2 regions of the Paenibacillus sp. UMB7766-LJ446 genome follow, and region 2 is predicted to be linked to the other one. Evidence: riboswitches for the same ligand, from Rfam matches in the RefSeq annotation. Region 2 holds a riboswitch; the other holds the start of a gene.
The links. Region 2 has a riboswitch for glycine ahead of sdaAB (L-serine ammonia-lyase, iron-sulfur-dependent subunit beta). Riboswitches for the same ligand answer to the same signal wherever they lie in the genome.
Positions count from the first base shown of each region.

Region 1: linked by a shared signal. The riboswitch ahead of gcvT (glycine cleavage system aminomethyltransferase GcvT) and the one ahead of sdaAB (L-serine ammonia-lyase, iron-sulfur-dependent subunit beta) in region 2 are both predicted to bind glycine.

Region 1 is NZ_JASOYM010000009.1:177,473-193,683, reverse strand. It holds gene QP794_RS21800 (UDP-glucose--hexose-1-phosphate uridylyltransferase) at 1-700, shown strand, start outside; gene QP794_RS21795 (hypothetical protein) at 874-1,011, shown strand; gene QP794_RS21790 (PNPOx family protein) at 1,011-1,262, shown strand; gene QP794_RS21785 (iron-containing alcohol dehydrogenase) at 1,354-2,517, shown strand; gene QP794_RS21780 (NfeD family membrane protein) at 2,778-3,314, shown strand; gene QP794_RS21775 (flotillin lipid rafts scaffold protein FloT) at 3,371-4,921, shown strand; gene glcT (glucose PTS transporter transcription antiterminator GlcT) at 5,087-5,941, shown strand; gene ptsG (glucose-specific PTS transporter subunit IIBC) at 6,229-8,283, shown strand; gene QP794_RS21760 (HPr family phosphocarrier protein) at 8,361-8,636, shown strand; gene ptsP (phosphoenolpyruvate--protein phosphotransferase) at 8,629-10,341, shown strand; gene gcvPB (aminomethyl-transferring glycine dehydrogenase subunit GcvPB) at 10,652-12,130, opposite strand; gene gcvPA (aminomethyl-transferring glycine dehydrogenase subunit GcvPA) at 12,226-13,581, opposite strand; gene gcvT (glycine cleavage system aminomethyltransferase GcvT) at 13,578-14,714, opposite strand; glycine riboswitch at 14,913-15,013, opposite strand; glycine riboswitch at 15,017-15,140, opposite strand; gene gcvH (glycine cleavage system protein GcvH) at 15,488-15,877, shown strand.
Region 2 is NZ_JASOYM010000010.1:151,429-167,639, reverse strand. It holds gene QP794_RS22945 (PAS domain S-box protein) at 1-1,724, opposite strand, end outside; gene QP794_RS22940 (ABC transporter permease) at 2,007-2,741, opposite strand; gene QP794_RS22935 (ABC transporter permease) at 2,743-3,459, opposite strand; gene QP794_RS22930 (ABC transporter ATP-binding protein) at 3,456-4,370, opposite strand; gene QP794_RS22925 (HAMP domain-containing sensor histidine kinase) at 4,453-5,982, opposite strand; gene QP794_RS22920 (response regulator transcription factor) at 5,997-6,680, opposite strand; gene QP794_RS22915 (alpha-glycosidase) at 6,898-8,652, shown strand; gene QP794_RS22910 (PadR family transcriptional regulator) at 8,800-9,312, opposite strand; gene QP794_RS22905 (YhgE/Pip domain-containing protein) at 9,420-10,637, opposite strand; gene sdaAA (L-serine ammonia-lyase, iron-sulfur-dependent, subunit alpha) at 10,895-11,845, opposite strand; gene sdaAB (L-serine ammonia-lyase, iron-sulfur-dependent subunit beta) at 11,835-12,524, opposite strand; glycine riboswitch at 12,637-12,778, opposite strand; glycine riboswitch at 12,783-12,906, opposite strand; gene QP794_RS22890 (MFS transporter) at 13,245-14,522, opposite strand; gene QP794_RS22885 (phosphotransferase enzyme family protein) at 14,552-15,643, opposite strand; gene pstB (phosphate ABC transporter ATP-binding protein PstB) at 15,872-16,211, opposite strand, start outside.

The sequences.
Region 1 (16,211 bases), on a different contig from region 2:
CATTCAAAATGCGAAGCCAGAGGCGGTATTCCGCCATCCAGGTTCACCGGGACTTACGCTTAGTCTTGTGAAATGGCCAATGTCCGTACTGCGACTGGCTTCACATGATCCGGCTGAGCTGCTCGAAGCGGGCAATGCCGTTTATGAAGCCTGGAAGGTTTACAGTGATTCTACTGTGGAGATCGAGGCATTCAGTGAGGTTGACGGAGAGCTGATTCCGCACAACACAGTTACTCCCATCGTTCGTCGAAGTGCAGACGGTGGTTATGAGATGGACCTCGTACTGCGGAACAATCGCACAAATGATGAACATCCCGAAGGGATTTTCCACCCGCACCGCGAGATGCATCATCTGAAGAAGGAGAACATTGGACTCATCGAAGTGATGGGGCTTGCCATCCTGCCAGGTCGTTTGAAAGAAGAGCTGGACAGCATCGCGGATATTCTCGCTGGGGATACCAAGCTTGCCGAGGCAGCCAAAGCTTCCGAACATGTGTTGAACAAGCATCTGGGCTGGGCAGAAGAACTGATTGAACGTTTCGGTCCCAACCTGAACAAGGAGCAAGCCGTTACGCTTGTACAACAGGAAGTAGGCTTGAAATTCGCCGAAATTCTGGAGCATGCAGGTGTCTACAAATACGATGAGTCAGGGCGTCAGGCCTTCCGTCGTTTCGTGGCCAGCATGGGATACACTGAATAAACAGATATAACGAGAAACACCAGCTCATACAAGGGCTGGTGTTTTGATTTGTTTGACTTTCGATAATGGAAGAATACTTCTTTTCAATGCACACATGTATAATGTTAGAAGAAAAGTCATTGATACTCCTTATCATGAGAAGAAAAGGGGATACGAAAATGGAGAAAAAGGCTTTGAATTTACCATTGGTAGCCGATGCAGAGGAACTGCAAAACATGGTGGGACAACCAAGTGAACAAGTGCGCAACAAGGTGATTTCGTTTGTGGATTCACATGTCAAGTACTTTCTGTCCATGTCGCCATTATTTTAATGAATGAAGTGCTGCGTATCAATGGGAGGGCTTCGATTACCAAGGATGAGGAATTTATGGCCAGTATCGGCTGGAGCGGTAAAACCATTGGGGCCGCTGTCATTGTGGATGTGGAAGAATGCTTCATTCATTGTCCAAGAGCGTTTAAACAGGCGGGATTATGGTCGTCTGAGACATGGGTGGATAAGGAAAGCCTGCCTTCAACCCGCGAAATGTTCCGTGCACACTTGCAGATCAACGGGTTGATATAAAGTGAGTGGCTATCGATTTGTTTTTATATAATCGGGGTACTATAATGGGAGTTGCAATAAAATATGAATCTCCATTGGAGGCGACATAGATATGAGATCTTTTCAATTTTATAATCCAACCCGATTGATTTTCGGTAAAGGTCAGCTGGAAGCACTGAAAACTGAAGTGCCGAAATACGGCAAACGGGTTCTGCTTGTATATGGTGGCGGCAGTATCAAACGCAGCGGTTTGTACGATCAGGTGATCGGATTGCTCAAGGAAGTTGGAGCTGAAGTTACGGAGCTGGCTGGGGTGGAACCGAACCCGCGTCTTTCGACTGTTCACCAAGGTGTAGACCTCTGCAAAACGAACAACATCGACCTGATTCTTGCTGTAGGCGGCGGCAGTGTACTGGATTGTGCCAAGGCAATTGCCGTAGGTGCCAAGTATGATGGCGACATGTGGGACTTTGCTCAGCGCAAAGCCGTTGCACAGGATGCTCTACCACTCGGTACCGTGCTCACAATGGCCGCAACCGGTTCGGAAATGAACTCCGGTTCGGTTATTACGAATCAGGATACACAGGAGAAATTGGGCTGGGGCAGTGCATATTCGTTCCCTGCGTTCTCGATCCTTGATCCGGTAAATACATATACCGTTCCTCTGGACCAAACGGTTTATGGCATGGTGGATATGATGTCCCACGTACTGGAGCATTACTTCCACCTGGATGCCAACACACCGGTTCAGCTTGGATTCTGTGAGACAATTCTGCGCACAGTTATGGATGCAGCACCTCGTCTGGTTGAAGACCTGGAGAACTATGAACTGCGTGAAACGATTCTGTACTGTGGAACGATGGCATTGAATGGCGTACTGAACATGGGTCTTGCTGGTGACTGGGCTACTCACAATATTGAACACGCGGTATCCGCAGTATATGATATTCCGCATGGCGGAGGATTGGCGATTCTGTTCCCGCATTGGATGAAGCATAATGTGGACGTAAATGTGGATCGTTTCAAACGTTTGGCGATCAATGTGTTTGAAGTTAACCCTGAAGGTAAATCGGACAAACAGATTGCTGAAGAAGGCATCGAAGCGTTGAGCAAGTTCTGGACATCCATTGGTGCGCCTAACCGTCTGGCTGATTATGATATCGATGACAGCCAAATCGAAGTTATGGCTGATAAAGCCATGCTCTTCGGCCCATTTGGTAACTTCAAAAAATTGCAACGTGAAGATGTTGTATCCATCTACAAGGCTTCTCTGTAAAAACAAAACATGAAGGCACAGCAATGTGTTCTGGAACCGCAAGTCTCCTTTAACGGAGATTTGCGGTTTTTTGTTGTGAATAAGAGCAAATCTGAGAATGTTCCAGCTAGTGGGTCATATTGCAATGAAAATAACCATTATCGGGTCTTGAATACAAATGAGGAAAGATTTTGAAACATCATGGCACTTTGCTACGTATTTATTTACATGAGGAATGCCCAGTTGGATGGAATTGCGGCAGAAGAGAGGAGGAACGGGGAATGGAGTCAATCTATTGGGGGTGTCTGATTGGAGGAGCCATATTTGCAGTCGTCAGCCTTGTGCTAGGTGACTTGATTGATGGCTTGCTGGACGGGGCCTTTGAAATGCCTGGCCTTGATTTTTTCAAACCTGTTGTGCTGGCTGGTTCCATAACGACTTTTGGTGGGGCCGGTATTATGCTGACACGTTATAGCTCGATAAGTGCGATTTCGGCACTGATACTATCCCTGCTTATAGGTCTTGCTGCAGCCATGCTGGTATTCTTTGCATATATCAAGCCAATGCGTAACAGTGACGTCTCCATTGCATTTTCCATGAAAGAGCTATCCGGGAAAATTGGAGAAATTACCATTCCGGTACCGGAAAAGGGTTTTGGAGAAGTCATGATTCGAATTGCTGCCGGTAATACAGTTCACACGGCATCCAGCTTCGAACATCGTCCCATTGCGGCGGGAGCGCGTGTTGTAGTTGTAGATGTAACCGAAGGTGTGCTGCGTGTATCGGAATGGGATGAAGATGTACTTAAAGATGTTTAAGGTAGTTTAACCGTTAGCAATGTAAAGCACTTATGGAATAAGGGGAGAGATGTGGAATGAGTTATCTGGATATGGATGTATTGTTGATTCCTGCAATCGTTGTCGGTGTGATTCTGATTCTTGGTTTGGCTTTCTGGGCGAGGTACAAAACGGTTGGGCCGGATGAAGCCATGATCGTAACAGGTTCGTTCCTTGGCAGCAAAAACATTTCGGACGATGACTCCGGTCGAAAAATTAAAATTGTTCGTGGTGGCGGCGCATTTATCTTGCCGGTGTTCCAGCAGTCGGAGTTTATCTCGCTGTTGTCTCATAAGCTGGATGTTTCCACACCGGAAGTATACACGGAACAGGGTGTACCTGTCATTGCCGATGGTGTCGCTATTATCAAGGTGGGAAGCGCCGTAGAAGACGTGGCTACGGCAGCGGAGCAATTTATTGGTAAGCCAGTGGAATCGTTAAGAGGTGAAGCACAGGAGGTTCTGGAGGGGCATTTGCGGGCCATCCTCGGAACGATGACGGTGGAGGAAGTATACCGTAACCGCGATCGCTTCGCGCAAGAGGTTCAAGGCGTAGCAGCCAGAGATCTGAAAAAAATGGGACTGCAAATTGTCTCTTTTACAATCAAAGACGTACGTGACAAACAAGGTTATCTGGATGCGCTCGGTAAACCGAGAATAGCAGCCGTTAAGCGGGATGCTGAAATTGCGGAAGCGGAAGCGATGCGGGATGCACGTATTCAGAAGGCCAATGCGGAAGAGCAAGGGCAAAAAGCGGAGCTGCTGCGTGATACGAATATCGCTGAAGCTGCAAAAGAGAAGGAACTGAAAGTTGCGACGTTTAAGCGGGATCAGGATACAGCGAAGGCGGAAGCGGATCAGGCGTACCATATCCACGAAGCGCGTGCAAGACAAACCGTGGTAGAGGAAGAGATGAAGGTTGAACTCGTTCGTAAGGAACGTGAAATTGACCTGCAAGAGAAAGAAATTATCGTACGTGAGAAGCAATATGATGCTGAGGTGAAGAAAAAAGCAGAAGCCGATCGTTACGCGGTGGAGCAGGCTGCCGAAGCGGATAAAGCCAAAAGAATGCGTGAAGCCGATGCGATCCAGTATTCCATCGAGACGCATGCCAAGGCAACAGCTGAGCAGAAGCGGCTTGAAGGGCAGGCTATGGCGGATGCAGAACTTGCCAAAGGTACAGCGGATTCAGAAGTTATTCGTCTGAGAGGTCTTGCTGAAGCAGAAGCGAAGGAGAAGCTGGCAGAAGCGTTCCAAAAGTTTGGCGAAGCTGCCGTGCTCGATATCATCGTCAAAATGCTGCCTGAACTTGCTGGTAAAATTGCGGAGCCGATTTCCGCGATTGATAAGCTGACCGTTGTGGATACAGGTAAGGGTGAAGGCGCTGCTCGTGTAAGCAATTATGTAACAGAGCTCATGGCAACGGCTCCCGAGATGCTCAAAAGTGTCTCCGGCATTGATGTAGAACAGTTAATTAAAGGTTTCACCAAGCCTAAAACAGCAGCACCGATTGCTATTCAACAGAGTGAGCCTGTAACGACTCCCTCTATAATCGACAAGATTGTGGAAAAAGCTGGTGTTGATGAGTAAGACAACGAGTCGTAAAGCACTTATGCTCTATTGACCTTAAGACGAATTTTTGTTACTTTTTAAGCGAGACGTCCGGCGCGGTTTGCCCGCTTCCGGATGTCTTTTCGTTCTTACTAGGGTGTGACTGAATCACACCTAAGATGGTGTGAAAAAGAGGTGCAAACATTGAGTAGCCTGCAAGTAGCCAAAGCTCTAAATAATAATGTGATTATTGCACAGCATCCTGAACATGGAGAAGTTGTCGTGATTGGTAAAGGCATCGGCTTCAATCGGAAAACAAATGACATTATTCCACTGATGGCTGTGGAGAAGATGTTCATTCTGAGAAACCAGCAGGAGCAAGAGCAGTATAAACAGCTTCTTCCACAAGTGGATGAAGCCTTGATTGAAATCATTAATGAAGTCATTACGTATATTGCAGAACATACGGACGTTCCTTTAAACGAACATATTCATATCGCATTGACCGATCATATTTCTTTTGCATTAAAACGGAAAGAACAAGGCATTATCATACAGAATCCTTTTTTATATGAAACCCGTGAAATCTATCCTGACGAATATCGCATGGGTGATTACGCGGTGCGTTTGATTAAGGAAAAATTGGGCGTTGATTTGGGAATGGATGAGATCGGCTTTATTGCGCTTCACATTTATAGCGCCATGACCAACCAAAATATTTCTCAAGTTCGGGAGCATTCCCAACTGATTACCGATTTGGTGAGCCTGGTGTCCACCCAACTGGATTATTCGTTTGAGACGGAATCACTGGACTACTCCCGGCTGCTGACCCATCTTCGATTCGCCTTGGAGCGTGTCCGTCGGGGAGACAAAGTGGAAGAACTTCATAAATTGGATTCCCTGTTGAAGTTGGAGTATCCTGAAATGTACTCGCTTGCATGGAAGCTAACCAAGGTGATGGAAAAAAGGTTAAATCTCCCTGTATATCCTGCTGAAGTAGGCTATCTGACCATTCATTTGCAACGCTTGAATCAAAGGAAAGAAGAAGAGAACAAGTGAAATAATTCCACTAGTGGAATTCTAATTCGACAAATTTCGTGTAAAGGCTTGCATCGCTTTAAAAGTGGTGCTACAATGATTTCCGTAATCAAGCAACTGAATAAACACAAACGACGTGTTACTGATTCGATCAGGCATGAGTTATATAGAGCGTGATTGTTCTTACCTTATCCCGGGTATGCTATACCCGAAGGTTGGATCAATTTCCTTTATTAACTCGTGCCTTTTTTGTTTTCCCTTGCTTGCTTCACAACATAAAAAATTAAAAGAAAGGGTGATACGACGCAATGTTTAAAAAGCTTTTTGGTGTGTTGCAAAGAGTAGGTAAAGCTCTTATGCTACCTGTAGCCATCCTGCCGGCGGCAGGTCTACTGCTAGGAATCGGTAATATGCTTGTGAACCCGGATTTCCTACAGTATGCTACCGTGCTAGATACTCCATGGGTGAGCTCAATCGCGACGATTATGATGAATGCGGGGCAGATCGTATTTGATAATCTGGCATTGCTGTTCGCTGTCGGGGTAGCCGTCGGGCTGGCCGGAGGTGAAGGTGTCGCAGGTCTTGCGGCCATCATCGGTTACTTGGTCATGAACGTGACTCTGGGTACGGCTGTTGGTGTTACGCCAGCGATGATCGGTGAAGTACCAGGTTATGCCAGCATCTTGGGTATCCCTACATTGAGTACCGGCGTGTTCGGAGGTATTATCATAGGTATTACCGCCGCACTATGCTACAATCGATTTTTCAAAATCGAACTGCCGTCTTACCTTGGTTTCTTTGCAGGTAAACGCTTTGTCCCGATTATTACTTCAGTTGTTTCCCTCTTGATCGGGTTGCTTCTGGTGGTCATCTGGCCTCCGATTCAAAATGGACTGAATGCTGTATCTCACTTCATGGTAGATACTAGTCCGACATTATCGGCGTTCATTTTCGGGGTCGTAGAACGGTCACTTATTCCGTTCGGTCTGCATCATATTTTCTACTCGCCATTCTGGTTTGAGTTCGGTGAATATGTGAACAAAGCTGGAGATGTCATTCGTGGCGACCAGCAAATCTTCTTCAATCAACTGCGTGATGGTGTGAACCTTACCGCAGGAACGTTCCAAGTTGGTAAATTCCCGTTCATGATGTTCGGTTTGCCAGCTGCGGCACTTGCGATGTACCATGAAGCAAGACCGGAACACAAAAAGTATGTTGCAGGGATCATGGGATCAGCTGCGTTGACTTCGTTCCTGACAGGGATTACAGAACCACTTGAGTTCTCATTCCTGTTTGTAGCACCAATCCTGTTTGCAGTACACTGTATCTTCGCAGGTTTGTCTTTCATGACAATGCAAATTCTTGGAGTCAAAATCGGGATGACGTTCTCCGGTGGATTCATTGACTTCCTGATCTTCGGGATTATCCCGAATCGCACACCTTGGTGGGATGTTATCATCGTAGGTTTGATTCTTGCAGTGATTTACTATTTCGGATTCCGATTCATCATTCGCAAATTCAACCTCAAAACACCGGGACGTGAAGAAGCGACTCCTGAAACAGCTTCGGGCGGTGGCTCCGGATCAACGGATGATCTGCCTCACAACATTCTTGCTGCATTCGGTGGACAAGAGAATATCAAACATCTGGATGCCTGCATTACTCGTTTGCGGATTGAAGTAAATGAGAAATCCAGTGTAAATAAAGATCGTTTGAAACAATTGGGTGCATCTGGTGTGCTTGAGGTGGGTAATAATGTACAGGCTATCTTCGGTACACGCTCAGATACGATTAAATCCCAGATGCAGGATATCATTGCAGGACGTGTACCGGCACCAACGCCAGCAGCTGAGGTCAAACCAACTCCTGAAAAGGAGAAGGAACAGGGAGCAGAGGGCGAACGTATTGTTGCCGAGGACATTGTTATGCCAGTGAATGGTGAACTGATGGACATCACAAACGTTCCTGATCCGGTCTTTGCCGAGAAAATGACAGGTGACGGCTTTGCTGTTCTGCCTCATGATGGCAAGATTACATCGCCTGTATATGGCAAAGTGTTTAACGTGTTTCCAAGCAAACATGCCGTGGGCATTATGTCTGACGGAGGCAAGGAAGTGCTTGTTCATATAGGTGTCAACACGGTGAAGCTGAAAGGTCAGGGCTTTAACGTGCTTGTGCAGGAAGGCGATCTGGTATCGGCAGGACAGCCGATTATGGAAGTGGATCTGGAGTATGTCAAAGCCAACGCTCCGTCGATCATCTCTCCGGTCATTTTCACCAACCTGCCAGAAGGCTCAACAGTGACGCTCAAGAAGAGCGGCGTACTGAAAATTGGCGATCAGCCAATCATTGAGATAAAATAAGAAGTGTTACGACAATGGCAAGCAAGTGTAAATAGATGCAATGCCTAAACTAAATTATTGAAAGTGAGATGATTGTAATGCAACAAACATTCAGAATTACAGACGAAGATGGTATCCACGCACGTCCGGCGACAGCCCTGGTTAATACAGCAAACAAATTCAAAGGTGCAGAATCCTTTGCAGAAGCTAACGGTAAAAAAGTAACTTTGAAATCCATCCTGGGCGTACTTTCCCTTGGTCTGGAACAAGGCGACACCATCAACATCATCGTTGAAGGTGAAGGCGAAGCAGAAGCTCTTCAAGCTCTGACAGACGTTATGGTTAACGAAGGGCTGGGCGAAATTAATGCTTAATGTTTCTGGGATCGCGGCTTCGGCGGGTATTGCTATCGCCAAGGCGTTTATCTTGGAGCATCCCAATTACTCTGTAGAAAAACGCGAAATCAACGACGTTGACGCAGAAATCGCGAAACTCGACTCAGCTCTGGGCAAGTCCCAGGCTGAGCTTGAGGCGATCAAAGAGCGTACTTTACAAGAGCTTGGCGAGAAAAAAGCTGAGATTTTTGCTTCGCATTTGCTCATTCTGAATGACCCGGAACTGATTGATCCGGTTAAAGCGAAAATTGCAGATGATAAGGTTAATGCGGAATTCGCATTGAACGAAACAGCAACGCAATTTATCGAAATGTTTGAAAACATGAAGAGTGCTTACCTGCAGGAACGTGCTGCAGATATGCGTGATGTAACCAAACGTGTGTTGAATCACTTGCTTGGTATCGAATTCATGAGTCCAGCTGAGATCAGTGAAGAAGTGATCGTGCTTGCGGAGGATCTTACACCTTCCGACACGGCTCAACTGAACCGTCAATATGTAAAAGGTTTTGCAACCAATATTGGTGGACGTACTTCGCACTCCGCAATCATGGCTCGTTCGCTTGAAATCCCGGCTGTCGTTGGAACCAAGGACATTCTGGCTCAAGCTAAACAAGGCGATATGATTATCGTTGACGGTTTGGACGGTCATGTACTGGTTAATCCAACGGATGATGTTATTGCTGAATATCGTTCCAAACAGGAGCAATACGATGCACAACGTGCCGAGTGGAGAAAACTGCGTGATGAGCCAACGGTAACGGTGGACAACGTTCATGTGGAACTGGCAGCCAACATTGGTACTCCGAATGATGTTGCCGGTGTTCTGGAAAATGGCGGCGAGGCTGTAGGCCTGTACCGTACCGAGTTCCTGTATATGGGCAGAGACAAGCTTCCTTCCGAGGACATTCAGTATAATGCTTACAAGGCTGTACTGGAGAAAATGGAAGGTAAACCTGTCGTCGTTCGTACACTCGACATCGGTGGAGACAAAGAGCTTCCATACCTGGATCTGCCAAAAGAAATGAATCCATTCCTCGGTTTCCGCGCAATTCGTCTGTGTCTGGACCGTCAGGATATATTCCGTACGCAATTGCGTGCATTGCTGCGTGCAAGCGTACATGGTAACCTGCGTGTCATGTTCCCGATGATCGCAACACTGGGTGAATTCCGTGAAGCGAAGGCTGTCCTGCTCGAAGAGAAGGAAAAGCTGGTCGCTGAAGGTATTGCTGTTTCAGACAGCATCCAACTGGGAATCATGGTCGAAATTCCTTCGACTGCGGTTCTGGCGGATCAATTTGCCAAAGAAGTGGACTTCTTCAGTATCGGAACAAACGATCTGATTCAATACACAATGGCTGCTGACCGTATGAACGAGCGCGTGTCGTATCTGTATCAACCTTATAACCCTGCCATCTTGCGTTTGGTTAAAATGGTTATCGATGCAGCGCACCGTGAAGGTAAATGGGTTGGCATGTGTGGAGAGATGGCCGGAGACGAAACAGCAATTCCATTGCTGCTCGGTCTCGGACTGGATGAGTTCAGCATGAGCGCAACATCCATTCTGCCAGCTCGTAGTCAGATCACCAAGCTGTCCCGTGCAGACATGCAAGAGCTTGCTGCCAAAGCATTGGATATGCAAACGGCTGAACAAGTCGTTGAATTGGTTCAAAGCATTCAAGCGTAATTTTATGGGGTTTCCACCCGATTTTAAGGGTTTCTTTTTCCGATAAAAGAGCTGCAGTCGTGCAGCGATTTTGCCGGTATCTGTTGTTACAGCAGATACCGGCTTTTTTTGTTTTAAGCGAAACGTTCTATTCTGCAGTTATCTACCGCAAAGAAGACGAAACATCGGTGATCATTCGCTGAGCCTTCGAAGAGACATACGATCAAAATTGAAAGCACTGGACCGAAGAGAATGAGATAAAACTAACAGGTTAAAAGGAAACAGCCGCACATAAGTGCGACTGTTTTTGGTCATTTATAACGATTAGCTTTCAACTGCAAGCGCAGTTCAGTACCGGCTTACGGGCTGCTGTTGTTTCATCCAGACGGGTAACCGGTGTGCCATAAGGGGCATTGAGTACCAGTTCAGGTGTCTCTTCTGCTTCCTTGGCGATGCGAATCATCGTATCGATGAACCCATCTAGTGTTTCTTTGCTCTCGGTTTCCGTCGGCTCGATCATAATGCACTCCTCCACGTTCAGCGGGAAGTACACCGTTGGCGGGTGATATCCAAAATCAAGCAACCGTTTGGCGACATCCAGTGTACGTACACCATATTGCTTCAATCCCCGGCCAGACATCACGAATTCATGTTTGCACACGCCTGGATACGGAATCTCGTAGTAAGGTGCGAGACGGGCCATCATGTAGTTGGCGTTGAGCACCGCGCATTCGGATACCCGGCGCAAGCCTTCAGGTCCATAGGTGCGAATGTAGGCATAGGCACGGACTAGAATACCAAAGTTGCCGTAATACGCTTTGACCCGGCCAATGGATTGATCACCTTCGCGATCCAACGCATATATGCCCTCATCATTTTTGATGACCATCGGTTTCGGCAGAAACGGAATCAAGCGGCTCTTCACGCCAACCGGGCCGGCACCAGGTCCACCCCCGCCGTGCGGAGTACTCATTGTTTTATGCAAATTCAGATGTACTACGTCAAAGCCCATATCGCCAGGGCGGGTGATGCCCATAATAGCATTGGAGTTGGCACCATCGTAGTACAGCAAACCACCAGCCTCATGCACGATGGAGGCAATCTCCTGAATGTCTTTTTCAAAAAGTCCGAGTGTGTTCGGGTTGGTCAGCATCAGCGCTGCGGTATCCGACCCTACAGCAGCGCGGAGTGCGTCCAGATCTACCAGACCGTCTGCGCGGGAAGGGATCGTTACCGTTTCGAAACCTGCAACGGTTGCACTTGCCGGGTTAGTGCCATGAGAAGAATCCGGTACGATGACTTTCGTACGCTGTTCACCACGACCTTCGTGGTAGGCCCGGATCATCATGAGTCCGGTCCATTCGCCGTGTGCGCCAGCGGCTGGTTGCAGCGTAACGGCGTCCATGCCAGTCAGGCCAGCAAGGTCATTTTGCAACGTGTAGAGCAGTTCAAGTGCACCTTGAATGCTGGATTCGTGCTGATATGGATGAATTTTGGCGAATCCGTTGTAACGGGCCACATCCTCATTAATCTTCGGATTATATTTCATCGTACAAGAACCTAGCGGATAGAATCCGTTATCTATTCCGAAATTACGACGAGACAGAGCAGTGTAGTGGCGAATGACGTCAACTTCAAAAACCTCAGGCAATGCTGCTGCTTCCGATCGAAGCATTTCCCGGGGAATCAGGGAATCGGCAGCTTGCCGGGGAACGTCACATTCTGGCAAAGAGTATGCAACCCGACCCGGACTGCTGAGTTCAAAAATCAACGATTGCTCCGGTGCTGTAGAGGCAGCTTGGGCAGAGATTTTTGTAACTGTTTCAGTATGGCCCGAAGTGGAGACTGAGGTTACTGTTTCCGGTTGTCCTGTTCCTGAAGTTGTCTTTGTTGTCGTTTCCTGAGTCACAGCGATCCCTCCAATACACGTGCGAATTCGTCTATCTCTTCCTTGCTGCGTCGTTCGGTAACGGCAATGAGCATATGTCCGGCGAGCTCGGAATACTCTCTTCCAAGTTCATACCCGCCAATGAAGCCGGCATCGAGTAATTTCAGTTGCAGGGCATCCACATTTGTTGCTTCAGGCAGTTGGATAACAAACTCATTAAACGTTGGTGCAGTAAACGTAAGAGAGACCCCTGGAATTGCGGTAAGTGTGTTAAGGGCATAATGGCTCTTTTGCAAATTCAAATCAGCGACATCGATCATACCTTGTTTACCCATGATGGACATATAGACAGAGGCACTCAGCGCGAGCAAAGCCTGGTTGGAACAGATGTTGGACGTCGCCTTTTCACGACGAATATGCTGTTCACGTGCTTGCAGCGTGAGTACAAAACCACGCTTGCCGTTGCGGTCCGTTGTCTGGCCTACAATTCGGCCAGGAATCCGGCGCATATGAGCCTGGGATACGGCGAAATATCCGCATGTTGGGCCGCCAAGTGAAGCGGCGATACCAAGGGGCTGTGCGTCGCCAACGACGATGTCAGCACCCAGCTTGCCTGGGGCTTCCAGCAGACCCAGCGATAGCGGGTTGGCGCTGACCACGAGCAGGCTTTTGTGCGCATGCGCAAGATCTGCGGCCTGTTTTACATTTTCCACGGCGCCGAAGAAGTTCGGGCTCTGGATCATGACGGCTGCGGTGTCATCGGACACAGCGGCTTTCAGGGCATCCCAGTCTGTTACACCATTTTGATACCCAATCTCAACGATCTCCAGATTGAGGCCATGTGCATAAGCTTGCAATACCTGACGGGATTCGGGATGCACGGTACGTGACACAATCAGCTGTTTGCGACGGGTTGCTGCTGCCGCCAGATTGCCTGCTTCCGCGAATGCAGTCGCACCATCGTACATGCTGGCATTGGCTACAGCCATGCCTGTTAACTCACAGATGTAGGATTGAAACTCGAAAATCGCCTGTAATTCTCCCTGGCTGATCTCGGGTTGATAAGGTGTATAGGCTGTATAAAACTCGGAACGGGAGATGACATGATTAATGACTGAAGGAACGTGGTGATCATAAATGCCTGCACCCAGGAAACTGGCGTGTGTCTCGAAGTTGGCATTGGCTCCCGCTTGCTTTGACATATGACGTGTGAGTGCATATTCATCCAGTTTGGAGGAAACAGGCAGTTCACCCTGATAGCGAATCTCCTGTGGAATGTCATGGAACAGATCCTCAATTGTTTCCACACCGATGGTTGCCAGCATGGCACTCTGATCCTGCTCGGTCATGGGAATGTAGCGGTGCTTGCTCATGCTTGATCAGCTCCTTGAGTAGGTGTCTTTGGCGCACGTGTCCGTTTATGAAAAGGGGTCTTCACGACCTCAGCTTTCAGTTTCTTGCCACGAATCTCAATCTCCAGCGGGGTACCCAATGCAGCATATTTGCTGTCAATCAAGGCCAGCCCCAGATTGCGTTTCAACGTAGGCGATTGGGTTCCTGTGGTTACTTCACCAATCTGTACGCCTTCGGCGTATATCGGATAATGGGGGCGGGGAATACCGCGCTCCAGCACTTCGATGCCGACCAGCTTGCGGGCAGGTCCATCATTTTTTTGCTGCAACAAGGCTTCATGTCCGATAAACGGCCCGGCATTCAGCTTCACAAACATGCCAACGCCAGCCTCCAGCGGCGAGATGGTTGCAGACAGTTCCTGTCCATACAGGGGAAGCTTGGCTTCAAAGCGCAGCGTATCCCGGGCACCCAGTCCGGTCGGAACGAGTCCGTAACCTTCTCCCGCCTGCATCAATCCGTTCCAGACTACAGCGGCCTGTTCGGCAGGAACATAGAGCTCAAATCCGTCTTCACCCGTATATCCGGTGCGGGATAACAGCAATGTAACGCCACATACCTTCGCATTAGGTACAAAACGGAAAGGCTCAATCAAAGACACATCAGTGTCTGTCACCTTTGCGAGAATATCCACAGCAAGTGGACCTTGCAGGGCAAGCAGCGCCGTTTGTTCGGAATCATTCGTCATCGTTACGCCTGGCGACATGTGCTGCTGCAGCCATGACCAGTCCTTGCCGATGTTGGAGGCATTAACCACCAGCATATAATGCTGGTCTTTCAGTTTATAGATCAACAGATCATCGACCACGCCGCCATCCGGATAACACATTAACGTGTATTGAGCCTGACCGGGAACGAGTGTTGTTACATCATTGGTCGTCATGTGCTGTAAAAAAGCTTCCGCGTGTTCACCTTGTACGGTGAATTCACCCATGTGGGATACATCAAATAATCCGGCACGTTCTCGCACCGCTTCATGCTCTTTCTGAATTCCGCTGAATTGTACCGGGAGCTCCCAGCCACCAAAATCAATGCATCGTACGCCTTCATACTGCTGATAGAGTGGAAAGAGTGGGGTTCTAAGCAAATCGGACATCCAATCACCTCGTCATGGGCCGTCAACCGGCCGAGTGTATAACCGTGGATCAATGAATCTGTCATCAACAATTAATTATAAAAGTAAGGTAAGGACGCTATAGGCAGCGCCGCTCTATAACCTGTTTTCGTTTTTTTGGGAAAAAGGAAAAGGACAGGCCAAAGAACCGGCATGCCAGAAGCACGCTGTATTCTTAGGCTCTGTCCTTGGTACCTGAGAGTTACCCCGCCGCATGATGCAGCAGGTTTCCCCTTGGGTGATCATAACGCCCACACAGGGCGAATAGATGCTCTCCAGAGTTGCGTCCCGTAAAAGTCCTTTTGCCTGAGAGATTCACCTCCCGCTTGTCGGTGGTTTACTCCTTCGGCGTTACCGCATGTGCACCCTGATTCGGGTGTCAAGGGTAATCTCTCCCTTTACATTCATCCGCGGGTATTGCATAGACCAATAAACATATTTACTACTCTCATTAAAGCCTGAATCGACTATTGATGTCAAGAACGATATCATAGAAATCAACAAAAAATCCGAATGATATTTCAAGATAATTCTATAATGTTCGTATATTTTTAAAGAGTACGCTTACTTTTCTAATATTCACCATTATATGTAGAGAGAGTCCAATAGAGTTACAGGCATATAAGGAAGAAAATCAAATAAATTGTAAGGTATCTTGACATTTGATTCTAAAATATCATACGCTATGTTTTGGGAAAAAGGTTAAGGTCAAAGAAGCGCATGCACTCATTTAATGAAAAGCGAGGCGGATATCGATGAGCGAATTGAAAAGTGATTTCCTGTACAGTGAAGAGCACGAATGGGTGCAGACCGTAGGGGAGGATACCGTACGTATTGGCATTACCGAATTCGCGCAGCATCAGCTGGGTGACATTGTGTTTGTAGAATTGCCTGACCTAGAATCGGATGTAAAGGCGGAAGACAGCATTGGAACAATTGAATCCGTCAAAACCGTTTCGGATTTGTTTTCTCCTGTAAGTGGAACAATTGTTGCTGTAAATGAGGCATTGCAAGATTCCCCGGAGCTAGTTAATAACTCTCCATATGAAGAAGGCTGGATGATCGAAATCCGTGTTGAGGGCGATCTGACAGCGGCATTGTCCACATTGATGAACGCGGATGCGTATCGTAAACATACGGAATAAAACTAGGGTTGCATTTTCCGCTGGAGACTGAATTTCAGCCTCAGGCCAAATGCCGTTTAACTTAAAAAGAATGAATCGATTGATTATAGATCCGGATGGTAATCCTGCTAATCCGGAGAATACTTAGGCGCAATTGTCTCACCTGTAACGGGCTGAGCAATTGCGCTTTTTGCCGTTGTTATTAGAGTATTTCAGATTATTTGAATGAAATGAATAACACCCTAACGTGTTTCATCATCAATCCTGAATGAGATAGAAACTGCTCATTAAAATTGAATAAATTTACAATTTTATTTGTCATTAAAATGGGGTAATTCGTGGGTATGATACAGGA
Region 2 (16,211 bases):
TCATTCAAAATATTTAATAGGGCATCGCCGCTCTCACGAATGATCTCAGCGTATTCCCGCTGTTCGTCCGATAAATCCGTGCCGATCAGCAATTCAGTCATGCCTACAATTCCATTCATCGGTGTACGAATTTCATGACTGACCATGGACAGGAATTCCGACTTCGCCTGAGCCGCGAGTTCAGCCGTTTCCTTGGCGCGTACAATTTCGCGATCACCAGTCACATCATTGAACACGATAACGGCACCACGAATCTGACCCTCATCGATAATCGGTGTAACCTGGTATTCCACCAGAAAGCTGGTTCCGTCTTTGCGCCAGAACACATCCTCCTTCACTGTACGACACTTCCCGTCCATCACGGTCATATGAATGGGACATTCTTTTTTTGGAAAATAGCTACCGTCTGCACGTGAATGATGAATAATGGGATGCGAGCTTTTGCCGACAAACTCTTCCGCTTCGTAGCCGAACATGGAAGCAGCAGCTGGATTCATAAACCTGGTGATGCCATCTGCGTCCAATCCATAGATGCCCTCTGTAACCGAGTTGAGGATCAGGGCATGCTGTTTGCTAAGCTCCTGAATCTGTTCCGTATAGTCCTTACGCTCCGTAATATCCGACAGAATCCCGTAAACCCCCACGAGTTCCTGATCCACAATGATGGGAACATTAATGATGGATACATCCACCTTCCTGCCACTGGAATTCACGATTCGAGACTCATAGTGTTGGGGCTTGCCCTGCTTCACCAGTTCAAAATAAGCCTGTCCGCTGTGTACCTCGCATGGGTCCAGGTTCGAAAGAAAAGACTGCCCGATCAGCTTGCTTCGGGGAATATTCAGCATTTTGACCAAATTGCGATTTACGGCAGTATACTTACCTTCGAGACTCAGCGAATACACCGCAGCCGGATTATGCTCGAACAGAGATTTGTAACGCTGACGACTCTCTCGAAGCCGTCTCTCCGCATCTTTATGCTGGGTAATATCCCGACTAATGCTCACGATCTGCGTACTCTCGCCCTCATCCCCAGCCACAGGCTTTGCCAGAGTCTCCATCCAGACATAATGCCCTTTCTTGTGCAGCACTCGCATTTTGCAACCATTACCAATCATGGACAGTTCCATCGGGTCAGGATAATCTCCAGGGTAACAATAATCCTTGAAAGATTTGCCTGTGACTTCCTCCGGTCTATACCCCAGTAACGTATACACGGATGGCGATACGTACAACAGCTTCCCATCTATTGAGCAGGTCGTGATCAGGTCTTGGGCATGATCAGCCAGCACCTGATATTTCTCCTGTGTCTCTTGCAGCTTCCGTTCAACTGCCACAACTTCAGTAACATCTTTGGCAATTCCGTATATTCCCACAACTTCTTCTCCCACTGTAATGGGAATATACGTAATCTCCGCATGTTTAACAGAACCATCTTTATGGTAAAAAGCCATTGAATCATTGACGGAACGCCCAGACAACACCTCGCCAATGTATTTATTCCTCAGGCGATCACTTTCCGGAGGACAGATCCGATCACGACTTATTCCGATCAGATCTTCAATTTTATATCCTGATATCCGCTCAAACGAGGGATTGGCGTCAATATGATTTCCATGGATGTCCATCACATATATGGCATCCGGGTGATTAAAAAACAGCGATTGGTAATAACTTCCATCAGAAATAACGCGCTTTAGGGTTTCCGTTTTATTAATATCCAAGGCTTACCCCTCTTTTCTCAGCCTATATCTTCATCTAACAACCAAAAAATATAATTTTCGGCGAAATGGGCCTACCCTCGAATAACCATGAAAGCCTCCCTAGAAACAGCTTTTTTTATTTTATCAGATTCCAGGTCAAATTTGCTTACAATCTCATCATTTAAAAATTTGATATTTTAAAATTAAAATGAATAGATCCCCATCGACGCCATACGTTTTTTTTCCGCGTACGGTGTTGATGGGGATCTTTATTTAACGACGATCAGCCTTGAAAAAGGTGGATCAAATTTCTTTTTTTCTAAAATAAAAAACTCCGATTAAAATGAAGAGAACTGCACTGCCTCCAACGACCGCCAGCAGCGTCCCAAGCGGAACATTGTATGCTCCGAAGCCTCCGCCTTCTATCGGTGTCATGAGGATCATGGGCTGCGCCCAAGGATAATACGGGCCGAAGGTCTTCGAGTTGATAATCAGAATATTAGGTACGGTCAACGCAAAATTCAATGCCAGCGGAGCGGCAAAGCTGCTCCATACCAAGGAAACGAACATCTGGAGAGCTGCGAGTGGCACACAAGCAAATAACCCCAGCAGCAGCTTGCCTGTAAGGAATCCCCATGGAACAGGGTCCGTCATACCCTGGATCGTACCTGCCAGCAGAATAGACCCCAGCAATAATAATTGTGTGCCTGCCAGAAGCAAAATCACGATGGTCAGCTTGCCTGCATATACACCTGTTCGGGTAAGTGGCAAAACCAGCATTTGCTTCCATCCTCCCCCCGCATGCTCAAAGCGACAGACGAAAGAGGTAAATACACCGGTCAGGATTGGCAGCAATAACAAACCATGCAGAAAGACCATCGTGCCCATAAGTACACTCCATTGACCTGAAGGAGTGGACAGCAGCCCAATAAGCAAAGCAATTAACGGACTCAGCAGAACTAGAAGCCAGACAGGAGATTTGCCCATTTTGAGGCGTTCAGAGGACAGGATTCGGAAATAGCTCGTCGCAAAACTCATCTTAAGCCACATCCTTCCGGCTAAAGTGCATCATACCCAGCAACATGATCAGGAGACCCGAACCCACACCCATACCTGCATACAGGAAAGGCTTCGAGCTGCTCCAAGCCATCTGTGCCCAAGCGAGCGGAAAGTTCGGTGAGATACTAAGTGCGAACATGCCCATTACAGCGAGTACAATACCAAGCGTAACAGGAAGAGCCTGATTTTTGTTTACCATGGTAAGCCACAGCTCCAGCGATAACACCGGAAGCGCACCAGCCAGTGGCAGCAACCCCAGCTTGATTGCCTGTGACCAGGGAATCGCTCCAGCGTCGAATCCAAGCACCAGTCCTAGACCAACAATTCCCGTAGTTAATAACAAACAGGAGATGATAAGAAGCATACAAGCGAGCAGAAATTTGGCCAGGTATACCGCAGGTCTGGTAATCGGTATCGCCAGCAGCTGCTTCCATGAGCCCTGTTCATGTTCAACATTTGCGATCATCGAGCTGAGAATCGTCGCCCCCAGCATCAACGCAAGCGGTACAAACACAACTACATTCTCCAGCAAACTCTCCCACAGATTCCCTCCATACAGTTCTTTCAGGTAGTCCAAACGCAACCCGAAGTTCAGAGCCTGCATGACCGTGAGACCAATAGGCGCCAGAAAAACGAGAAACCAGATGCCTTTGCCACGAATTTTGAGCCAGTCGGACGATAACGCACGGCCCGTCATACCGTTGCCCCCTCACCGATGACCCGCATGAACAAGTCCTCTAAGGATTGACGGTGCTCTTCCACACGATAGACCGCATGGTCCTGCTCAACCAATCGACGAACCAGCAGTGCAATCGCGCTATTATCCATATACGGAAACGTGAGCGCCGCGCCTTCACGTTGACCGAATTGTCCCTGCTCTCTTGCCAGCTTCATCGCCTCTTCCGGCTCGGAGACCGTCAGCCGAATGGAGCTACCCGTCTGGCTGTGCAGATTAGCGATCGTATCCTGAAGGACCATCTTCCCCTCACGGATAATGCCGACCCGGCTCGCCATCTGTTCCACTTCACTCAGCAAATGGCTGGACACCAGTACGGTGATGCCGTGTTCCAGCGGCATGCGTTTGATTAACTCCCGGATCTCCTGAATGCCTGCCGGATCGAGTCCGTTCGTCGGCTCGTCCAAAATCAGCAGATCCGGCTGGCCCAACAGGGCACTCGCAATACCCAGGCGCTGTTTCATGCCAAGCGAATAACCTTTTACGGAACGCTTGGCATCCCGGGTCAAGTCAACGATGGAGAGCACTTCGGCAATCCTCGATTTGGGTACATCCAATATCCGGCGCAAGGTTTCCAGATTCTCCACCGCGTTCAGATGTCCATAATAAGACGGATATTCAACCAATGACCCTACACGTCGCAGAATGTCCATGCGATCCTTGCGGATATCCTTGTCGAATATACGGATGACACCTTTGGTCGGCTTGATTAAGCCAAGAAGCATGCGAATGGTTGTTGTTTTACCAGCGCCGTTGGGACCAAGGAAGCCGTAGATGTCTCCCTTTTTAATATGCAGATCAAGTTCACGGACCGCCGCACGGTCCCGGTATGTTTTCCATAAGTTAGCGGTTTGAATAATATTATCACTCACTGTTAATCACCTCGGATATCATCGTAACCTTCCAAGGTTAAAGCTGAAGTCGGCTGAAGTTTAAGTTTAGTTTAAAAAAATGTTATTTCAATTCACTTCCCGTAACCGTTCCATTGTAAATATACACCCGCACACCTGCCTCGGAACTATCCACCTTCTTGCGCAATCCCATCTCACGAACGAGCAGATCCACAATCGAGAGGCCAAGTCCTGTTCCTTTCGTTTCCGATTCATGCTGCATGCCCGGACCCTGATCCCGGATGACCAGAGCGGTTCGTCCCTGAATCTGCTCAGTGGATATACCAATGTATCTTCCTTCCGTTGCATAGCGGATCACGTTCTGGAACAGATTATCGAGAATCCGACGCATTCCCTGCTCATCTACCTGCCACATCAGAGGTTCATCCGGCAAATCAATATCGATGTCGAATTGTTCTTTCTCCCAAACGGGATACCACGCTGCTGCCGCTTCCCTGACAATACGGAGTATATCCCTTTCTTCCAGTTTCAAGGTGTACTTCCCGCTAGTAAGCAAATTGTACGATAACATGTTGTCGATGAGTCCGCCCAGGTCTTCCATCTTTGCCTCCATGCGTCCCAATGAACTAACGCCCTTGTCACTAAGCGCTTCTTTATGCAGAGCATGCATATGTCCACGAATGACAGTCAGGGGTGTACGCAGATCATGGGAGAGCCCGGCAATGAGACGTTTGCGCAGCTGCTCTTCCTCCTGTTCCCGGTGACGGCTGTCCGTTAGCTGATGCACCATCTGGTTGAATGATTCTTCCAGCTGTCCAATCTCATCAAATCTGCGAATATCAACCGGAAGTGGAATGCCCTCCTTGCCCGAGGTCATCATCGCCGTCTGCAACCGGATGAGCCGCTTGCGAATCCGCGCGAAGAACAGGATCGACATGACGATGAAGAACAAAAAGATGATCATCATCAATGCACCCAAATACAGAAGCTCCATAGGCCAGTTATTCTGCGGTTTCTGCAATAGCGTACGGGGCACCTCAATGACCATGAAACCTTGTCCCTTGTCCTTGCTGTTTCCTCCCACAAAAGCAATTACAGTCAGGGGATCGCGATAGAATGCCTCCTTCATAAATTGCAGCGTCTGGGACACATTCCATTGTGCAGGAATTTGCGTCTTTTCTGTTTTCAGATCGTCCAACGTCCATTTTAACGTCGTTATTGTCGTATTATTAGATGAAGACTCGGATACAACTACCCCTTCGCCAGGCAAAATAAAGACTGTTTTCCCGTTCTGATCCACACGGTACATGGAAGATAGAGGATACTTATGGTGCAGCTGCTCCATGCGTTTATCTATTGCTGCCGGAGTCGCCCCATCCAGCTTCTTCGCAGCCTGTGACCAGAGGTTACTAATATGGGTGGAGTCTCCATAAGGTGCTGTATTGCCATTATTCGATTGATTCACCACCACCACATAAATCACGGATACAATCGGAAGGACGACCGGAACAAACAAAACCGCACACAGAATGAGGATAATATAACGGGACATCAGGGACCGACCGAAACGAAGCTTGCGTTTTCCCGCGAAATGCCGTTCCTTTCCTCTTCCTTTCTCCTGTGTTCCTCGCATGCCGGACTGCCTCATCATGGCTTCTTCACGCGGTACCCTACACCACGAACGGTCTGGATGATCGTAGGGTTCGCCGGATCACGCTCCAGCTTCTCGCGCAGATGACGAATATGTACCATTAATGTCTTGTCCCCGTCCAGGTAAGGCTCGTTCCAAACGGCTTCGTAGATCTGCTCTTTGGTCCGAATCATACCCATATGCCTGAGCAGATAAGCGAAGATATGAAACTGTTTCCCCGATAAAATAATTTCTTCTCCCGTCTCCTCATTCACGATTCGGTTATCCTTCTCGTAAATGGACAGGTGATCCAGCTTCACCACGGTATCGGCTGAGATCGCAGTCCCTGCCTTCCGAAGCTGGACTTCAATCCGCGCAGCAAGTTCATCCGGATGGAACGGCTTGGTTACATAATCATCAGCAAAATCAAGCCCATGCAGCTTGTCATCAATGGACGTCCTGGCTGAGAGCATCACAACGGGAACGGTAGGATGTTCCTTTTTGAGTCGCTGACCCACCGTAAATCCGTCCAATCCCGGCAGCATGACATCCAGAATAATCAACGAGCAGCCCCCGGCTGCTTCAGCCGCGCCTTCGCCACTTGCGAGCCATACCACTTCATAACCTCGCTCCTCCAGGTCATCCCTGACCCATGTGGCAATTTCGGTATCGTCTTCAATATATAACAACTTCGTTTTCATGCGCGTATTCGTTTCCTTTCTGCACCCTTTGGGTTAATAATATCTGAAACATAATCAAGTATATTGTTTGTATAAAATGTACGAGCTGATTAGCATACAACTTTGGATGTCCTTTATTTTAAATTATACCTTAATCAACCGCTTCGCATAATTCATGCATCGAATGCTGGGACTTACTGACATACTACATATTGTATACGACGGGAGGAAATTCAACATGCTGCTGGAAGCCATCTATCATCAACCGAAACGGAATTGGGCCTACGCCTACGATAAGGATACCATTCGTCTGCGTCTGCGTGCCAAAAAGAATGATCTCACCGAGGTACATGCCCTGACCGGGGACAAATACGCTTGGGAACGTACCAAAGAGTTGATTCCTTTAACCAAATTCACATCCGATTCCATGTTCGATTACTATGAGGGGGAAGTAAAGCCTCCGTATCATCGGCTGAAGTATTCTTTTTTGCTGAAAAATGGTTCCGAACAGATTTGGATGACCGAAACGGATTTCCAGGAGCATGAACCCGACGATCCCGGTCAAATGTTCCAGTTTCCGTACATCCATCCTGGAGCTGTATTCACACCGCCTGCATGGGTAAAGGATGCGATTTTCTATCAGATCTTCCCTGAACGCTTTGCCAATGGCAACCCGGAGCTCGATCCTGAACATGTGGAACCCTGGGGTGGCGAGCCAACCCCGTTTAACTTCTTTGGCGGTGATCTTCAGGGCGTCATCGACCATCTCGATTACCTTGAAGAGTTGGGCATTAACGCCATTTATTTCACACCCATCTTCGAGGCAACGACCAATCATAAGTACGATACCGAAGATTACCTGCGAGTAGATCGGCATTTTGGAGATGCAGATACGGTCAAAAGGCTAGTTGAACTATGCCATAAACGCGGAATCCGGGTGTTGCTGGATGCGGTGTTCAATCATTCCGGGAAGACGTTTGCGCCGTTTGTCGATGTGCAAAAGTACGGGGAGAAGTCCAAATATAAGGATTGGTTCCATGTGCATGAATTCCCGCTGGATGTGAAGGATGGCATTCCTACCTATGAAACATTTGGCTTCGAGGCTCATATGCCGAAGCTGAATACGGAAAATCCTGAAGTGAAGGCGTATCTGCTGGAGGTCGCCGAGTACTGGATCAAGGAAGTAGGCACGGATGGCTGGCGGCTGGATGTCGCGGATGAAGTGGATAATGCATTCTGGCAAGATTTCCGCAAGGTGGTCAAGGCTGCAAATCCGGATGCCTATATCTTGGGTGAGGTATGGAATGAGTCCTCCTCCTGGCTGCAAGGCGACCAGTTCGATGCCTCGATGAACTATCCGTTTACGGAAGCCGTGAATCGTTTTTTTGTAAAAGGTGACATGTACGCTGACCAATTCGCGAACTCCATCGGTCGACAGCTATCCCGCTATCCGCTGCAAGCCAGCGAAGTGGCGTTCAATCTGCTGGACAGTCATGATACACCACGACTGCTCACCTTATGTGAGGGCGACCAGCGGAAGATGAAACTGGCTGCGCTGTTCCAATTCAGTTATATGGGTGCCCCGTGCATCTATTATGGGGACGAGATTGGACTGGACGGCGATCAAGATCCCGGTTGTCGAAAATGCATGGAGTGGGATGAGGCAAAGCAGGATCGCGAGCTGTTCACCTTTTATCAGAAGCTGATTGCAATTCGCCATGCCCATCCTGCCCTGCGTGCGGAAGGCAGCATACGTTTCCTGCAAGCCCGTGAAGGCGGAAGCCAGCTTGTAATGGAACGACAGGATGATAAGGAACGAATTCTGATCCTGTTCAATCGTTCGGAAGAAACGGCTATCGTCGAGCTGGAGGCGGGCGCCGGGGATTGGACGGAGTTATTTGGGGAGAATTATCGAACAGCCAAGGAAAAGGGAATCCTGGCCGTTGAGCTGCCCGCATATGGATATGCTGTACTCAGCACAGATATCGTGTAGCAGCTTGATGTTGTTATGGGCTTGGAATTTGCTACATTGAGAGCAACGCAAATAAGCGCTCGCAGACCTGTGATGGTTCTGTAGAGCGCTTGTTCTGCGTTATGGATGGATGATCCGATCAATTCATTTCACGATTACGAATGAAATTTACTGTGGCGTGGATAACTGCTGCTTGAGCAATTGAATCGTGGCCTCATATTGCACAAGTCCTACTTGCATACATAAACGCTGTGAAGGCGATATTTGTTCTCCAAGTTGCTTCATCTGGCGCTGCAGCTCGGCATACAGCAATTCTTTACGATTCAGCTCCGCCCGGACCCACCCTGTGACGGTATCTTCATCTGCCAGCTCTCCGAAATACAGACGCATCAGAAAATCAGAACGGAACACTTCGGCTTCCAGGGGACTCATCAAATAGGTACTGAACTCCGTAGAACCTTCCGGTGTTAATGTATACACATTTTTGTCAGGTTTCCCTTCTTGTCTTACGGATTCCTTGGTCAACAACCCTGACTTTTCCATCTTCGCGAGTGTGGGATAAATGGTGCCAAAGCTCGCATCGAAGAAAAACGAAAAATATTGTTCAAAGTACTGCTTGATCTCATATCCGGAACATGGCTGATTGTGCAGTATTCCGAGGATGACATGCTGTGTGTTCATCGGTGTACCGCTCCTTTCCAATTCCTCTTAACGTATCACATCCTCCCTTATACGTTCAACATCAGCAGGCATCTGCGATTGAGTTCCCAAGGGATGAAGAATGTTTGTCATCCATGGTCAGGCGAAGTCAGGTTCCCAGCCAGAGCGGCAGGGGCAGCAGCAGCTTTGGATTCTAAAGGAATGCCGGATTGTGCAGGACCTGAGCGTTTGATCCATGTGCACAGAGCTCCCAGAACCAGCGTCGCTGCTCCAATCACCACCAGAAGCAGAACATCATGACTAATCCCGCTGCCGCCAAGCACCAGATTCATCATGCCCTCCACTGCATAGGTTGCCGGTAGATAATTACCGATCTGTTGATAGAAATCAGACATGACATCACGCGGAATGGTTGCGCCCGATGACAACATCAGCAGAGGCAGTAAAGCACTGTTTAACCATGCCCCCGCATTTCCAAGCAGCAACAAGCTCAATTGCGCCACGAATAGAAAAGATAAAGTAATCAACAACTGAAATAGCCATAACATCCACCATCCATCCGCTGCTGATACACCCATAACATGCATCATCCCGGCTCCAACGAGCGATACGATAAATGCAGCACCCAGGTTGATGATATTGCGTGCCCAGAAGCGCTCCCATTTCCCCGCCTTGCTACTTAGTTCTCCAGAAACTTTTTGCAGATTCATGCCAAGCAGCATCGCACCTGTAAACGTAGCCGTCACAATCAGCATCGGCACCATCGAAAAGGCAAAGTTTTGAACTGGGTTCAGCATTTCCACCTCTGCCTCCACCCGGGAAGATAACCCCAGCGCCAGCGCATTGGCCTGATCGGCAGTCATACCCGATTGATCCAGCACTCCACGAATGCCATTTTGCTGTACTTCACGATTCAACGTCGCTGTAACTTGTGCGGATACGTTCTGCATCACACTTTTCACGGTAGCTACGTTGGATTCATTCATCACATACTTCACCTTCACCGGTTGCGATAAATCTCCCGCCTGCTGCATGAAACCCGATGGAATCTCAATAATCATGTATACATCCCGGTCGGTTAACAGCTGTCTGGCTTCTTCCATCGATGCGGATGGTTTGATCACAAAACCAAGTCCCGCTGCAAGAGACTTTGCTACAGGCTCAGCCTCAGCCCCATCTTCATTCACAATGGTCACCGCAAGCTGAGTCATCCGTGCATTAACCTGATCATACCCACTAAGCCAGATGGTATTAAAAAAAACCTGGAATAATACGGCCGTAATCAAGCCGACAATCGTAGCTCCATTTTTCATAAACAGAAGACTCGTTTGAAAAACACGTTTCATCTTATTCATCTCCTTAGGTTGTATTACGTTATCTCAGCTTTTTATATATCATATTGATATATGTCAGTTAATAATATATCTAATCGATATATAAACGTCAATACCCATTTATTTTTTTCTTTGTTCGAACAGCAAAAAAAGCCGATACGCCTCTTCATCAGGAAGAATTCGTATCGACTTTCATATCAAGATGGGAGCAGCATCGACGTTTATGATCCAGACTCCGAGTTAATTCAGTTCATGTTCGTTCATGGTTGTCATGCCTTGGGTTCAGGTTTGTTTTCAGCAGGGGACTCAGACTCCGCTTCAACCTCAGGCTCTGCACGCTTTGCCTTCGGTTTGGCGAGCTTCTCCATCATTTTCCGTCCCGTTGGTGTTTGAGCCAGCCCACCTTGAGCCGTTTCACGGTGCCTGCTTGGCATGGCACTGCCTACTTCCAGCATGACATCAATGACTTCGTCTGACGGAATGGCACTTCGTACCCCGGCCAGCGCCATGTCGGCCGCAGCCAACGCGGTTACGGCACCCAGTCCGTTACGGATGATGCACGGAATTTCCACGAGGCCTGCGACGGGATCGCAGATAAGGCCCAATGTGTTTTTTAACGCAAGACCTACTGCATGAACCACTTGCTCCGGCGTCCCTCCACGCAGCTCCACCATCGCTCCAGCGGCCATGCCGATGGCAGAACCCACTTCAGCCTGACAGCCGCCCTCGGCACCGGAAATAAATGAATTGTTGGCAATGACATAACCGATCGCTCCCGCACAGAACAGACCGTTCACCAGATGCTCGTCACTCCAGCCAAAACGCTCCTGGGAGCTGATAAATACACCTGGAATGATGCCGCAAGAACCGGCAGTCGGTGTCGCTACGATCCGGCCCATGGATGCATTCACTTCTGATACACATAGTGCATACGCCATGGCTAGTGCAGAGGCATCTCCAGAGCAAGTCTCGCCTTTACGAATGTACTCGGCCATTTTTTTACCGTCTCCGCCAGTCAAGCCGCTGCGTGATGTCGTATCTTCTGTCAGCCCTTTGTGCACAGCTTCCTTCATCACCTGATAGTAATCCGACATCTGCCGCACAACATCCGCTTTCGGGATATTCGTCTCCTGAACCTGCTCTTCGATCATCAGCTCGGCAATGGTTTTGGACTCTGCTGTACAGATGGTATTCAGTTCATGTAGATGTTTAAACCGCATCCGGCTCGACCCCTCTCTTCAAATCAATCACGCGAATGTCCAGCATATGATCCAGCGACCGCAGACGGTTTAACATCTCAGGATTCGGCACACCATCCATCTCCATCGCTGTCAGTGCTTCACCATCCCGGGCTTTCCGATCCACTTGCATGTACCCGATGTTCACACCTGACGAACTGATTGTGGAGGTTACGGAGGCGAGCACCCCTGCTTTGTCCGAATGGCGCAGCACAAGTGTTGGAAACTCTCCGCTGATCTGTACACGAAAATCATTCAATGCATGTACCGATACACTACCACCACCAATGGAAGCACCGATTAGTGAACACTCGCGGTCTCCGTGCCACAGCTCAATTTTGACCGTATTAGGATGAGGAGCAGGCAGACCACTTGTAAAAAACTCTACCTCCATACCCGCTTCCTCTGCATATTGCTCAGCATCCGGAATCCGTGGATCATCCGTCACATAATCAAGCAGGCCACCGATCAAAGCCAGATCCGTACCATGCCCCTGATACGTATCGGCGAAGGAGCCGTACAGCGTTAATCGGGCACGTTCAGGCGTGCACCCCAACCACTGACGGGCAATTCGACCCAATCTTGCTGCTCCAGCCGTATGTGAACTTGATGGACCTGTCATGGACGGACCAATAATTGAAAAAACGTCTTTAAAACGCATCGCAAACCCTCCATTTATAATCGTCATTTTCATCCAGACCTACACCCATAATGTCCCTTTATTACTGAATGATGACATGAAAAAAGGACAGAAGAAGGCCTTAAGGCCCTCTCTCTGTCCTCGATACCTGAGAGTTTCATGATAAGAAGCGCGGCGAATTGATGCATGCCCTGTATTCACAGGTAATGTCCCCTGCACACCGTGCTGCTTGACCATATACCCCTTGGGTGGCGCATATCGCGCACTCTCCAGAGTTGCGTCCAACGATGGTACATTTACCTGAGAGATTAACCACTGCGCCGGGTGCGTAGCAGCTTGCTCCTTCGGTGCCCGACAGCTGCCTTTTTACTTGGCATGCCCAGGACTCTCCCGCTCGCTATCATTCGCTTGTATGGAACCATTCTGATCGTGTACCAGAACGATAATTGAAGTTTTTATTACTTTCTCATTAAGATTAATCGACCGGAAGATCAGTGTCAACAAACTTAACGATTTCTTTGTGAATATTTACTTTTTTCCATTTTATAAACAGGATGAACCAACGATTTGTAAACTTTTATCACATGAATGTGTTAATGCGTTTCATTTAGAAAGCGTATACATTTGTTTGTTTTCTATGAGCAATATCCGTGGTTAGTACTATCTATGTTAAGATCCACAGAACGGTTCGGGTATTCAGGCAACCATTATTCTGTACTAGAATTACCGTATTTCTGCCTGTCACCCCACCATCGCCTTGGGCTTCGCCGGTTCATCATAATACCTGCTTCGGGAAGGAAACATGCTCGTCACCCACAATCCCAACGCTGCAAGCACCATCACTCCAGATACAACCGTATATACCATACGAAGTGACAACTGCTCTGCCACCACGCCTGCAACCAAAATGGAAACCACCTGCAGCACGCTTAACCCCAGTCCAAGTATACTGCTCACTCGGCCCATCAGATCGACAGGGATATTATTTTGATAAAAGGTAACCAGGCCCGTATTCGCCAGTGCCGAGCACAGACCGAGCAGAATAAAAGCAAACGCCGCCAGTTCAAACGAGAACGAACGGGCGAACAGTAAATAACCCAGTGCGACCAGAAGCACACCGCCACCCATCATGTGACGGATCGGCACATGTTTGGCGAACAGCCAAACCAGCATGGAACCTGCCAAATAACCAATCCCAGTGATACTCATCAAAGCTCCGTACTGCGATTCAGGCAGGTTCATCACCTGACGGATAAACACTACTTCCTGGGCATCGAGCGACATGCCGACCACCAGAATGATCTGAAACAGGGCATATATACCGACCACGTAGCTCGACTTCCGGCTAAAGCTCAGTACAGCCCTCCAATCCTGGGCAATCAACCGAGGTGTCAGCCTGTTTCCCGTCCCTTGATTCTGTTCTCCAATGCCCAATTTGGGAAGAAACAATAGAATCACAGCAGAAGCAGCAAAGGAAACCGCATTGGCATAAATGGCTGCAGCCGGAGATAAATAAATCAGCATCACTCCCGCGACTGCCGGGCCGGTAATAAATGCACCTGAGCTGATTAAGGCTTGCAAGGAGTTGAAGCGCTTGCGCCGTTCAGCAGGTACCAGCCGGGTAATGTACACCTGAGAGGAAGGGACAAATATGGAGGAAGACATACTGATCAGAAACATCACTGTATACATCATCCATAGGCTGGACATCAGGGGCAGCATCGCTACCAACAATGCCCGCAGCATGTCGGCACCAATCATCAACTGTCGCTGATCATAGCGATCGATCAGACTGCCTGACCATATCTTCGTGCACACCGACGCAATCGGCGAGATAATCCACAATCCTGCGACTGCCGCCGGGGACTGTGTCATATTCAACACCATCAGGTTAATCGCCACAATATATATGAAATCACCCAGATTGGATATGCCCACGCCGCCAAGCAGCAATCCGGCATGCTTCCAGCCACCAGACGGAATCTTCGAAGCTACTCTTTTTTCATGAATGTTATTCATAGCGCTTCCCACCCAACAGAAATCACAAATTATAACTCATAGAAGATACTCTCATTGTGTACATAGGGTCTGCAAAATTTGCTGCAAATAAGAGGCATTCGCTCTTTCATCCATTCGTACCTTGACTCATTCTCCATCTGAAATGCGAAATAGCCAAACGTAAAGATTAGCATGAATCCTTCCATTAACCGAATATCACGCTTCGTCAGTGGTTCTGTCTGCTCCGTATAACCCGACAGGAAGATATCCCGTTCCTCCCGATTGAAAATCGTAGCTGCCCCTCCGGCATCAAAGAGATAGTAGCCATAACCGTATAAACAAAAATCAATCATGGATATGCCCTGATCCGTCACCAGCAGATTGCCGCGGGTAATATCCGCGTGAATCACTCCCCAAGTCTCGGCAGTGTGAGGATACGTTTCGAGTTGCCGGTTAATGTTCTCAAACGTCTCACGGATCAGATCGAAATCTTCAGGAGTAAAGATGCCACGTCTAACGCCTTCCTCCAACTGCTCCAACATGACCAGATTCTCTTTGATCGAGCCGTAGGCAGGCCTTACTCCCGTTTGATCCAAGGCGGGGCTATCGGTATATAACTCAGGGATCATCGCCTTACCAATGTGCTGTTCACGGTCATTCACCTGCTGTCCGCTTTCAGACTTCTGTGAACCCACCTGCGGCTTGGGAGTTTCCTTTGGTCTTCGTCCATATTGATGCAGCGTCTGCAACTGTACGCCCAAATCATGAATCTGTGCTGTCGTCAGACGTTCTCCCTGTTTGATATCCCTGCCCTCAATCCATTCCAGAACAGTACAACAGATCTCTTCTCCCGCTTCGTCCAACCAGACGGTGACCCACTCTCCCGATGTATTGCGTACAGGTGTCTGCACTCGCAATGGGCTGGTAGCCCGTAATTCATGAAGGAGATTCATCTCCGCTTCCAGTGCAGGTCGTGTATGCTGGATGCCCGCCATGCTTGCAAAAGCGGCTTTATGTATACGCAATAAATACTTCTGTCCGGTTACATCATCCACCACTTGGTACGTTAGATTTTCATTATGTCGGATAAAGGAAACGGATGGCTTTTCTATAGAATAATGCGAAATAATTTCAATTGCCATGATGTCTTGGGATATCTTATGGGTAGTTATGATCCACATCTCCTTCTCTTATCAAATTAAAGGTGGCGCTTACAAATATCGTAGCATGATTGTTTTTATTTTGGCAAACTATTCCATATGTAGAATTACATAAAAAAAGCATAACCCCCGAACTGTCTCGCCCGGGTGTTATGCTTCCTTCCATCTCTATAGATCTATCTCTATCTCTTACTCCATCCAATATAACAATTAACCGAAACGTCCCATAATATATTCCTGCGTCAGACGGTTGTCCGGGTTGGTGAAAATATGCTCCGTATCCCCGTGTTCAATCATGCTTCCCAGATAAAAATAAGCCGTATAATCCGAGATGCGTGCCGCCTGCTGCATGTTATGGGTAACGATCACGATCCGCAGCTCTTTCTTGAGCTCCGAGATCAATTCCTCCACTTTGCCCGTAGATACCGGGTCAAGCGCAGATGCCGGCTCATCAAGCAGCAAAATCTGCGGATCCACCGACAACGCGCGAGCGATACAGAGCCGCTGCTGTTGTCCACCTGATAGGGCCAGAGCAGACTCATTCAGTCTG